Regions from separate parts of the Arsukibacterium sp. genome, predicted to be linked through region 3. Evidence: predicted binding sites of a transcription regulator. Region 3 holds the regulator's gene; each other region holds the start of a gene.
The links. The regulator LexA, encoded in region 3, represses DNA repair genes until DNA is damaged. The targets are predictions, from matches to a motif close to TACTGTNNATATNNACAGTA.
Positions count from the first base shown of each region.

Region 1: the regulator LexA is predicted to act here: its motif matches at 1,507-1,526, upstream of V7D78_RS04870 (DNA recombination protein RmuC).
Region 2: the regulator LexA is predicted to act here: its motif matches at 1,753-1,772, upstream of umuD (translesion error-prone DNA polymerase V autoproteolytic subunit).

Region 1 covers NZ_DAINOE010000015.1:22,605-25,886, forward strand. The annotation lists gene V7D78_RS04860 (hypothetical protein) at 1-245, opposite strand, end outside; gene V7D78_RS04865 (GGDEF domain-containing protein) at 426-1,466, shown strand; gene V7D78_RS04870 (DNA recombination protein RmuC) at 1,580-2,932, shown strand; gene V7D78_RS04875 (isoaspartyl peptidase/L-asparaginase family protein) at 2,959-3,282, shown strand, end outside.
Region 2 covers NZ_DAINOE010000011.1:16,890-20,171, forward strand. The annotation lists gene V7D78_RS03680 (cytochrome ubiquinol oxidase subunit I) at 1-952, opposite strand, end outside; gene V7D78_RS03685 (GbsR/MarR family transcriptional regulator) at 998-1,561, opposite strand; gene umuD (translesion error-prone DNA polymerase V autoproteolytic subunit) at 1,784-2,215, shown strand; gene umuC (translesion error-prone DNA polymerase V subunit UmuC) at 2,232-3,282, shown strand, end outside.
Region 3 covers NZ_DAINOE010000009.1:41,970-45,251, reverse strand. The annotation lists gene plsB (glycerol-3-phosphate 1-O-acyltransferase PlsB) at 1-1,473, opposite strand, end outside; gene lexA (transcriptional repressor LexA) at 1,638-2,258, shown strand; gene coxB (cytochrome c oxidase subunit II) at 2,582-3,282, shown strand, end outside.

The DNA of each region.
Region 1 (3,282 bases), on a different contig from region 3:
CCTTGCTCAAGGCGTTCTGCGGCCGTTAAATTCGTTCTGAGGTTGTTAGCCTGACTATCAGCCTGGCGAGCTTCGCTATCAAAACGCTTTGCTTCTTCGTTAGCTTGTCTAGCTTCGCGGCGTTTGGCTGAGGCCTGATTCTCCAAGGCCTTCGCCTGTTGCTCAGCTTGCTCCGCCCGTCGCTCAGTTTGTTGGCGGGTAAAGGCGTTCAGCGCAGGTGCTGAAACTGATAAGAGACTAGTCATCATTACCTTCTTGCTAAAATGGCTGGTTAGCTTTAGGGGCAACTGTAAATATAGCGTTATTTGCTTAATTTTCAATATCAAGCAGCCTGGCTGCAAAGATTAAGCATAATTAAAACAAATTTTCTCGGAAGCAGATTTTTAGGTCATACTGATAATGTTTCATTTCGTCGGAGCTATATTTTGTTTGCTGCTTTTTTAACTAACAACGGCCATTTTACAGTGACCGATCCTAACTACCGCAGAGTGTACCTTATAAATAGTATGCTGCTGGGTATAGCGCTGATCTGCAGCATTTTTTTTGTAATAAATCTGGCCTTTTTTCAGTTGTACAGTGTGGCACTGGTGGATTTTATTGGCGCTTTATGTGCGGTACTGGTATGGCGACGATTTCAGCAACAACCTGAGGTAGATAGCTCTGCCTGGCAAACGGTCATTTTACTTGCACTAGTGTTGTTAGCTTATCTGGCGGTTACTGCTGCTGAGTTTTACTCGCTCAGCTGGGCAATGGTGTTTCCGCCAGTGGCATTTTTTTTATTAGGTCGGCAAAAAGGGTTAATTCTAACAGTGGCTTTTTTTGTACTGGCCTGGTTATTGTTAAGGTTAGTGAAGGTCAGTTTGCCGGTCGAGGCCTGGTTTAATATTGGGGTCAGCAGTATTTGCCTGGTTTTCCTCATTCGTTATTTTGAAGTAAGTCGCAATGAAGCATTTAAAGCTTTAGCCCGCGAGCATCGTAAAAGTCAGCAATTATCTATTACAGACAGCCTAACGGGTATTTATAACAGGGCGAAATTAGATGCCTTACTCGAAAGTGAAATCAACCGGGCCGTGCGACATCATAGCCGTTTTAGTGTGATCCTCTGCGATCTGGATTTTTTTAAAAGGGTTAATGATCAATTTGGTCATATGGTGGGTGATCAGGTATTAATTCAGTTTGCTGCCATACTGACTGAGAGTTGTCGGGATCTTGATATTGCCGGGCGCTGGGGCGGTGAAGAATTTTTAGTGTTATGCCCTCATACCAATTTAGCCGGCGCGGTGCAGCTGGCTGAGCGTATCCGCAGCAGTGTAGAAAATGCCCGTTTTGAGCATCAGCAACGTATTACCCTAAGTCTGGGGATTGCCGAACTTAGCGCTAATGAAGATAGTAGCAGTTTGTTAAAACGCGCTGACGATGCCTTATATCGCGCTAAAGCAAAAGGCCGCAATAGGGCTGAGTATTAATCTGTATGCTGAAGAGTATAATTGGCATGCAATTGTTGCCGGGTGTATAAAAAAACAGTACCTTAGCATTATGTTTATTTTTTCTGCGCTAAAAGCGTAATATAATGGACTCTATGCAGGTTTCAGCCAATTTACTTTCAAGTGTTTTTCCATATTCCACTGTCACACTATTACTACTATTGGTCGGTTTTATTGCTTATTGGCTGGTGACTAACCGTAAGCATAGCGCTGCCGTTTTACAACAAGCATTACTCGAGCAACGCCTGGCTCAGCTTATAGCTGATAAACAACAGTTATTACAGCTGCAGCAGCAACTGCAGGGTGATTATCAGCAATTACAGCAGCGCCATGTGCAATTACAAACCAGCCTGCAAGAAAAACAACAGCATTTTACGGAACAGTTAAGCCTGATCCAGCAGAGTAAACAGCAACTCAAGCAAGAGTTTGAGCTTTTAGCCAATGAAATATTAGAGCGCAAAGGTAAAGCCTTTAACCAGTTAAACCGTGACAGCATGACTCAGCTGCTAACGCCGCTGCAGCAGGAGATGCTGGGCTTTAAACAAAAAATTGACCACTTGCATACCGAAGATACAAAGCAGCGCAGTGAATTAAAAGCGGAATTAAAGCTGCTACAACAGCTCAATGCCAAAATAACCGATGAAGCCAGTCAGTTAAGCCGGGCCTTGCTGGGGCAGCGTAAAGTTCAGGGTAACTGGGGCGAGTTAATGCTGGAAAACGTGCTGGACAATAGCGGCCTGCGCCTGAATATCGATTATCGGCGAGAGGCCAGTTTTAATGCTGAGCATGGCCGGCAACGCCCAGATGCCGTAGTGTTTTTACCCCAGGGCAAGCATCTGATTATTGATGCTAAAACTTCACTCTCGGCTTACACCCGTTTTGTCAATGCCGAGCATGAGCCTGAACGCCAGCTGGCACTGAAGGCTCATGTCGCCGCGGTTAAAGAACGCATTACCGAGCTGTCTGATAAAGCCTATTTTGATATTGCCGAATTAAACTCGCCAGAAGTGGTTTTTATGTTTATTCCGATTGAATCCGCCTATGTGTTAGCCTTACAACACGACGCAGCGTTGTTTCAGCAAGCTTTAGAGCGTAATGTACTGGTTACAACGCCCACTACTTTACTCACCAGCTTAAATATTGTGCGCCAGCTATGGCGTTTTGAAGATCAGAATAAGCATACCGCAGAACTAGCCAATCGGGCAGAGCGGTTTTATCAGAAATTGAAAACCTTTGTCGATAGCATGCAGGGCGTAGGACGCCAGTTAGACAAGGCGCGTGAAAGTTATGATAAAGCGCTGGGGCAACTGGTCAGCGGCAAGGGCAACTTAATAAAACAAGCGGCTGAATTTAAAGAGCTTGGTGTAGCGGTTAAAACTGAGCTGGATCCTGAGTTGGTTGAGCGGGCCCGATTGGAGCTCGGCACGGATCAGTTACCCGTTGAATAATAAATTAATAACTAAAGAGGTGTTACATGAAAGCGATTTTTTGCAGTGTGCTGCTATTGGCATTTAATTTGCCAGCGCTGGCTGCCCATCCCATTGGTATAGTGATTCACGGTGGGGCCGGTACAATAAATCAGGCACAGATGACAGCTCAGCAACAACAAGCCTATGAGGCCACATTGCGACATGCGGTCGACCAGGGCTATCTGGTACTGGAACAAGGCGGTAGCAGCCTGGATGCGGTGACGAAAGCCGTGACCATCTTAGAAGACTCACCCTTGTTTAATGCTGGTAAAGGTGCGGTCTATACCTGGGATGAAACCCATGAGCTGGATGCTTCTATTATGCTGGGT
Region 2 (3,282 bases), on a different contig from region 3:
ACACCGGCGCCACCGGCGGGTGCTGGCCGCTAAACTCATTTAACCCTTTAACTTCGCCATTAAGGTCATGCGTTAAAATTAAACTGGCCAGCTTAGGTATTTCCACAGAAAAACGGTTTTGCTGGTGTTGTGCATCGGGTATCGCAAAAAGTACCAGCGGCGCGCCTTGCTGGGTGTGCCAGATCCCTTCCATTGCCGCCACTTTTTGCGGCTGATGTTCCAGCGTATTTAAACCATGAAAATCGCCGACCAGGGCCTGAGTAGGCGCCAAAATAGCCGCGCTGAACAAGGCGGTTTTTAACGTCAGGCGTGGTGCTTTTTTGTTATCGCCACGCGACAGGCGATAAGCCGAAATGCCGGCCACCAGAAAGCTCACGGTCAGGGCAGATGCCAGCAGCATATGGGTAAAACGATAGGGAAAGGACGGGTTAAAAATGATCACCAGCCAGTCGGTGGCATAGGCGACACCGTCGCGCATTTCAAAGCCGGCCGGGGTTTGCATCCATGAATTGAGCACCAAAATCCAGAACGCCGATAGCGTGGTGCCGACAGCCACTAACAAGGTGGCCAACGTATGCAGCCAGCGTGGTACCTTATTAAAGCCAAACAGCATAATGCCAAGCATAGTGGCTTCGAGGAAAAAGGCCGTTAATATTTCATAGGCCAGCAGCGGGCCGGCAATATTGCCGACTTTTTCCATAAAACCTGGCCAGTTAGTACCAAATTGAAACGACATAGTAATGCCGCTGACCACGCCTAACGCGAAAGTCAGTGCAAATACCTTTACCCAAAAGCGATAGGCACGCATCCACACCGGGTGCTGGGATAAATCGAAGCGGATTTTAAAGTACACCAGTAACCAGCCCAGCGCTATGGTGATGGTGGGGAATAAGATATGAAAACTAATATTCGCGGCAAACTGGATGCGCGACAGGATCAGGGTATCTAACATAATAACCTCGCTACAACATCATTAAGGCTGTGGTGCCTGCCTGCGCTAGGCCTCTTTTGAGGTGTCCTTTTTGCCTAAAAATTTATCGGTAAATTCCAGTACTTTGCCCACGCCTGAGCCGAGCTTCATCAGCGTATTAAGTTTTTCCGGCGATAACGACTGCAGGCTTTGCGTCCACTCGGTAATGTTTTCCAGCAGATCATGGATTTCGGCAATACGGGTTTGGGCGTAGGCTTCATCGCTATTGGCAGCTTCGTCCATCATAATGTCGCGCAGCAGCGACAGCGTTGGGTCCATTTCGCGTTTACGGCGTTCTTCAAACACTTTATTGGCCATGTCCCAGATGCTGCCGCGGCAAAAGTAATACTCTTTGCGATCACCGGCTTTATGTTGCACCTGTACTAGCTGCCAGCTGCCCAGCTCTTTTAAGCCCATGCTGACATTGCCGCGGGAAATGCCTAATAGCTCGCCAATCTCGTTAGCACACAACGGCTGCTCGCTAATCACCAGCAGGGCATAGATTTGGCCCACGGTACGGTTAAAGCCCCAACGGCTACCCATTTCGCCAAAATGAAACACAAAAGATTCGATCATCGGTGTCATTTGCATTTTGCTTTCCTTATTGAACATTCAGAAATTTCTGAAACAATTGTACGACTGAATATTGATCTGGATCAAGCTTTTTGTTGGCGTGGTTTTAACCATGACACTGCCAGTTCTCATCAGCTACTGGCAACCAGGGCTGACACTACAACCGCTATGCTTGCCTGGCACAATTGCCAATGATGGCTTACCTGTTATACTGTATAAAAAACCAGTTAAGAGGCCGCTATGCTAGCAGTATTTATAGGTAACGCCGATGTCTGGCCAAGGCAGCGTGTGCCGTTTTACAGCGATCCGGTGAAAGCCGGCTTTCCTTCTCCGGCGCAGGATTACGTCGAGCGCACGCTGGATTTAAACGAGCTGTGTATTCGCCACCCCACGGCCACTTTTTTTGTGCGGGTAGAAGGCGACTCGATGATCGATGCCGGCATTTATGATGGCGATGTACTGGTGGTGGACCGGGCTATTGACGCTGAACATGGCGATATCGTGGTTGCCGCGCTGGGCAGTGAGTTTACGGTAAAGCAGCTTGCTACCCGACCGCAGTTGCAATTACTGCCACGTAACCCAGCCTACCAACCTATTTGCCTGCGAGAAGGTGACGAGCTGAATATATTTGGGGTCGTGACTAACGTGATCCGGCAAATGAAACGCAAATAATCTGAGTAAGCCGTTGATGAAAGAAAGCGTGTTTGCGCTGGTAGATTGCAATAACTTTTATGCCAGTTGTGAAAAACTGTTCCGGCCTGACTTAACGCATAGGCCTGTAGTGGTGCTGTCTAATAACGATGGCTGCGTAGTGGCGCGCTCCAAAGAAGCCAAACAGCTGGGCGTTAAAATGGGGGTGCCGCTGTTTCAGGTGCGCGAGCTCATGCAACAGCATGGTATAGTGGCGTTTTCATCTAACTATGCGCTTTATGCTGATATGTCGCAGCGGGTGATGAGCACCTTAGAAAGCCTGACGCCCCAGGTTGAAGTGTATTCTATTGATGAAGCCTTTGTTGATTTAAGCGGTGTGGCCCAGCTGCACAGTCTGACTGCCTTTGGTTTGTCGCTAAGGCAACATATTCAAAAATGGATAGGCATCACAGTGTGTGTGGGCATAGCGCCCAGTAAAACCCTGGCCAAACTGGCTAATCATGCCGCTAAAACCTGGCCGAAAACCGCGGGTGTCGTTGATTTAACCTGCGCCAGCCGCCAGCGCAAATTGTTGGCGCTGCTGCCGGTAGCCGAAGTGTGGGGCATTGGTAGCAAGCTGAGCAAACGCTTGCAGCAGCTGGGTATTCACACGGCATTACAACTGGCCGATGCTAACCCTAAGTTTATCCGCCAGCATTTTTCGGTGGTGGTAGAGCGCACGGTGCGCGAGCTAAATGGTGAGTCGTGTATTGCGCTGGAAGACATGGCCGCCACCAAACAACAAATTATCTCCAGCCGTTCCTTTGGCGAGCGTATTACCGATAAACAGCAAATGCGCGAGGCAATAAGCGAATATATTTGCCGCGCCTGCAGCAAACTCAGGCACGAGCAGCAGTATGCCAAACACCTGACGGTATTTTTGCGCACCAGCCCCTTTAGTGACAAAGACGCACCCTATAGCGCCAGTAAAAGTATGGCGCTTGATAGACCTTGTAATGATACCCGGATATTTTTAGCGAAAGCCATGCAGCTACTGGATGGGCTGTGGCTGGACGGTTACCGCTATGCCAAAGCCGGCGTTATGCTGG
Region 3 (3,282 bases):
TTTCCAATCCGGTACCTGCTGGTTAAGGTACTGATTAAGCTGTATGGGTTCACCGAAATTGACATAACCATAACCATAGTTACGTAGTTTACGAATGGCCTGAAATACGCCGCCAATCGATTCTTTTTGCTTACCGGCTCCCTGTAACTCGCTGACGTAAGTATTGACTTCCATCACATGCTCATAGCCCAGATATACGGGGACTAAGGTTACTGGTCTGTCTATACCGCGTAGCATTGCCTGCACTGTCATAGCCAGCATACCGGTTTTCGGCGTTAGTAAGCGGCCGGTGCGACTGCGCCCGCCTTCGGTATAATATTTAACGGCATAGCCTTTGCTGAATAATTGGCTGAGGTATTCCCGAAACACCGCAGAATAGAGTTTATCGCCACTGAAACTACGGCGGATAAAAAAGGCACCGCCACGACGGAAAATAGTACCTGCTGGCCAGAAATTAAGGTTAATGCCAGCGGCAATATGCGGCGGCACCAAGCCCTGATGATAAATAACATAACTGAGCAGCAGATAATCCATATGACTACGATGGCAGGGCACATAAACAATTTCATGGCCGCGCTGTGCTAAGTCCCGCAGCATATCGGCATTATTGACCTTAATGCCGGAATAGAGTTTTTTCCACAGCCAGCTAAGCACACGGTCTCCAACTCTGAGCGTTGATTCGCGGTAATCAGCTGCAATTTCCTGCAAAAGTAACCGGGCGCGTTGTCTGGCCTGCTTTAACGGCATCTGTTTACTGCGAGCTTCTTCTTCTATAGCCTGGCGCAGAGCGGGCGAGGCTAACAAGGCATTAAATAACTGGCTACGGTTTACCAGTTTGGGGCCTGTGGCCGCCAGTTTTTGACGGTAAAAATGAAAACGAGACATGCGCAGTAATTTACGGGCAGTGCTGATTTCTGCGCCAAATTGAGCGGCCATTTGTTTTAACGACACTGCGCGACTAAAGCGCACCAGTGTATGGCGGCCTGACACCAGTACAATCAGCATCTTTGCTAACCAGTGCGGCGCATGGGCTTCACCCAGCAACCACTTAATACTGTTTTCTTTTCCCGGCGCCCGGCCCCATAAAATAGCGGCGGGCACCAGTTGCGCATCCAGGCCTGGGTCCTCCAGATGCGCCTGTAACAGTGCCTGGCCTTGTTCTAAGGCACGGGTTTTTCCACGGCCACCAATAATGGCATGCGGTTTTTCTAAAAACAGCGTACGCCGGTATAGTTGGCCATTTAATTCAACTTGTTGCAGTGGGTCTGGCAGCTGCAATTGCCTGCACACCCGGCGCAAGGTGGCCAGATCACTGGCGGAGCGGGTATGGCAGATATACAGTAGTGGTCTGCCGGTATCCAGTGCCAGTTCAGTTACCGTATTGTCTGGTACCACTTTAAAGCGCACCAGCAGGCGGACAGGCCAACATAATAATAGAGTAAGCAGACGAAATAGCGGAAAAGCTGAAAACATGAAAGTGCAGACCAGCGCCGTTAAAAAACCAAGAATATCATTAAAGTGACGACAGGCAAATTGTCAGTCTGGATGTTTGCCGATAATGATAGTTGCAAAAAATTTGGCAAAGTCAACACTAGCTGTATATACTCACAGTACCTACTGTATAGGCAGCCAGCATTATGAGACCTTTAACACCAAGACAAGCCGAAATTCTGCAACTGATTAAAGATTACCAAAGCGCCAGTGGTATGCCCCCGACCCGCGCAGAAATAGCGACGAAACTGGGTTTTAAATCAGCCAACGCCGCTGAAGAGCATTTAAAGGCGCTGGCCAAAAAAGGTGTTATTGAAATGATGCCAGGCACTTCGCGCGGCATCAGGCTGGTAGAAGATGATCTTGAGCCGGAGCAGCTGGGCCTACCGCTTATTGGTAAGGTCGCTGCCGGCCAACCCATTTTAGCCGCTGAACATGTGCAAAATCATTACCAGATTGACGCGCATTTGTTTAAGCCGCATGCCGATTTTTTACTGCGGGTGCAGGGAATGAGTATGCAGGATATTGGTATCCTCGATGGTGACCTGCTGGCAGTACATAAAACCAATCAGGCCGAGCCGGGCCAGGTCATCGTAGCTAGGGTAGATGAAGATGTGACGGTAAAACGTTTTCAACGTCAGGGTCACATGGTATTGCTGCATCCTGAAAACGCGGATTTTGATGTGATAAAAGTCGATTTGCGCCAGCAACAATTCGCGGTCGAAGGCTTGGCTGTCGGCGTCATTCGCAATGGCAGTTGGTTATAAAGTTAGCTGTTAGTCAATAAGTTAAATAATAAAAGCGCTGGTACGACCACATGGGTTTGCCGGCGCTTTTGCTATTTAGGGGTTTACACTGAACCGGATTTGGATGATTCTTAGACTAAGACTGACCAAAAAATAACAATAGGGTTAGTTTTTGATTTCTGCGCTAGCAATGAAATCTCAGCAAAACAACATAATAACAACAATATAACAACAATAAAATTGCGAAGCTGAACTACATAGAGTCGGTGGCAGGGTAAATACCGAGCAGTACTGTGTTCGAAGTTTCTGCAGTTTGCATTGCAAAATGACAGAGGAGAAGTACAGTGACGAAAACGCGTTGTTTACGTTGGTCGCTGCCAACCTTGCTTTTAGCCGCATCGGCTAATGCAGCAGCTATGCCTTTGAATATGACCAAGGGTGTAACAGATATTAGTCAGCAGGTGTATCAACTGCATATGACGATTTTCTGGATTTGCTGTGTGATCGGTGCTGTGGTGTTTGGGATCATGTTTTGGTCGATCCTTCGCCACCGTAAAGCACGAGGTGTGCAGCCTGCCCAATTCCATCATAGTACACGGGTTGAAATCCTGTGGACGGCGATACCGGTATTAATCTTAATCGGTATGGCAGTACCCGCTACTAAAACCCTTATTGCGATGGAGGATACGTCAGACGCTGACGTTACCGTGCTGGTGACTGGCTCACAGTGGAAATGGCACTACAAATATCTGGAAAATGACGTTGAATTCTTTTCGTTATTAGCCACGCCTCGCGAGCAAATCATTAATCAACTCCCCAAAGAAGAAAACTACTTATTGGAAGTAGACCGACCGCTGGTCATTCCTACCGGGCAAAAAGTACGTTTTCTGATGACTTCCGACGATGTTATTCACTCCTGGTGGGTACCTGCTTTTGCCATTAAAAAAGATGCAAATCCTGGTTTTATCAACGAAGCATGGACCCGGGTTGATGAGCCGGGTGTTTACCGTGGCCAGTGTGCTGAGCTGTGCGGTAAAGATCATGC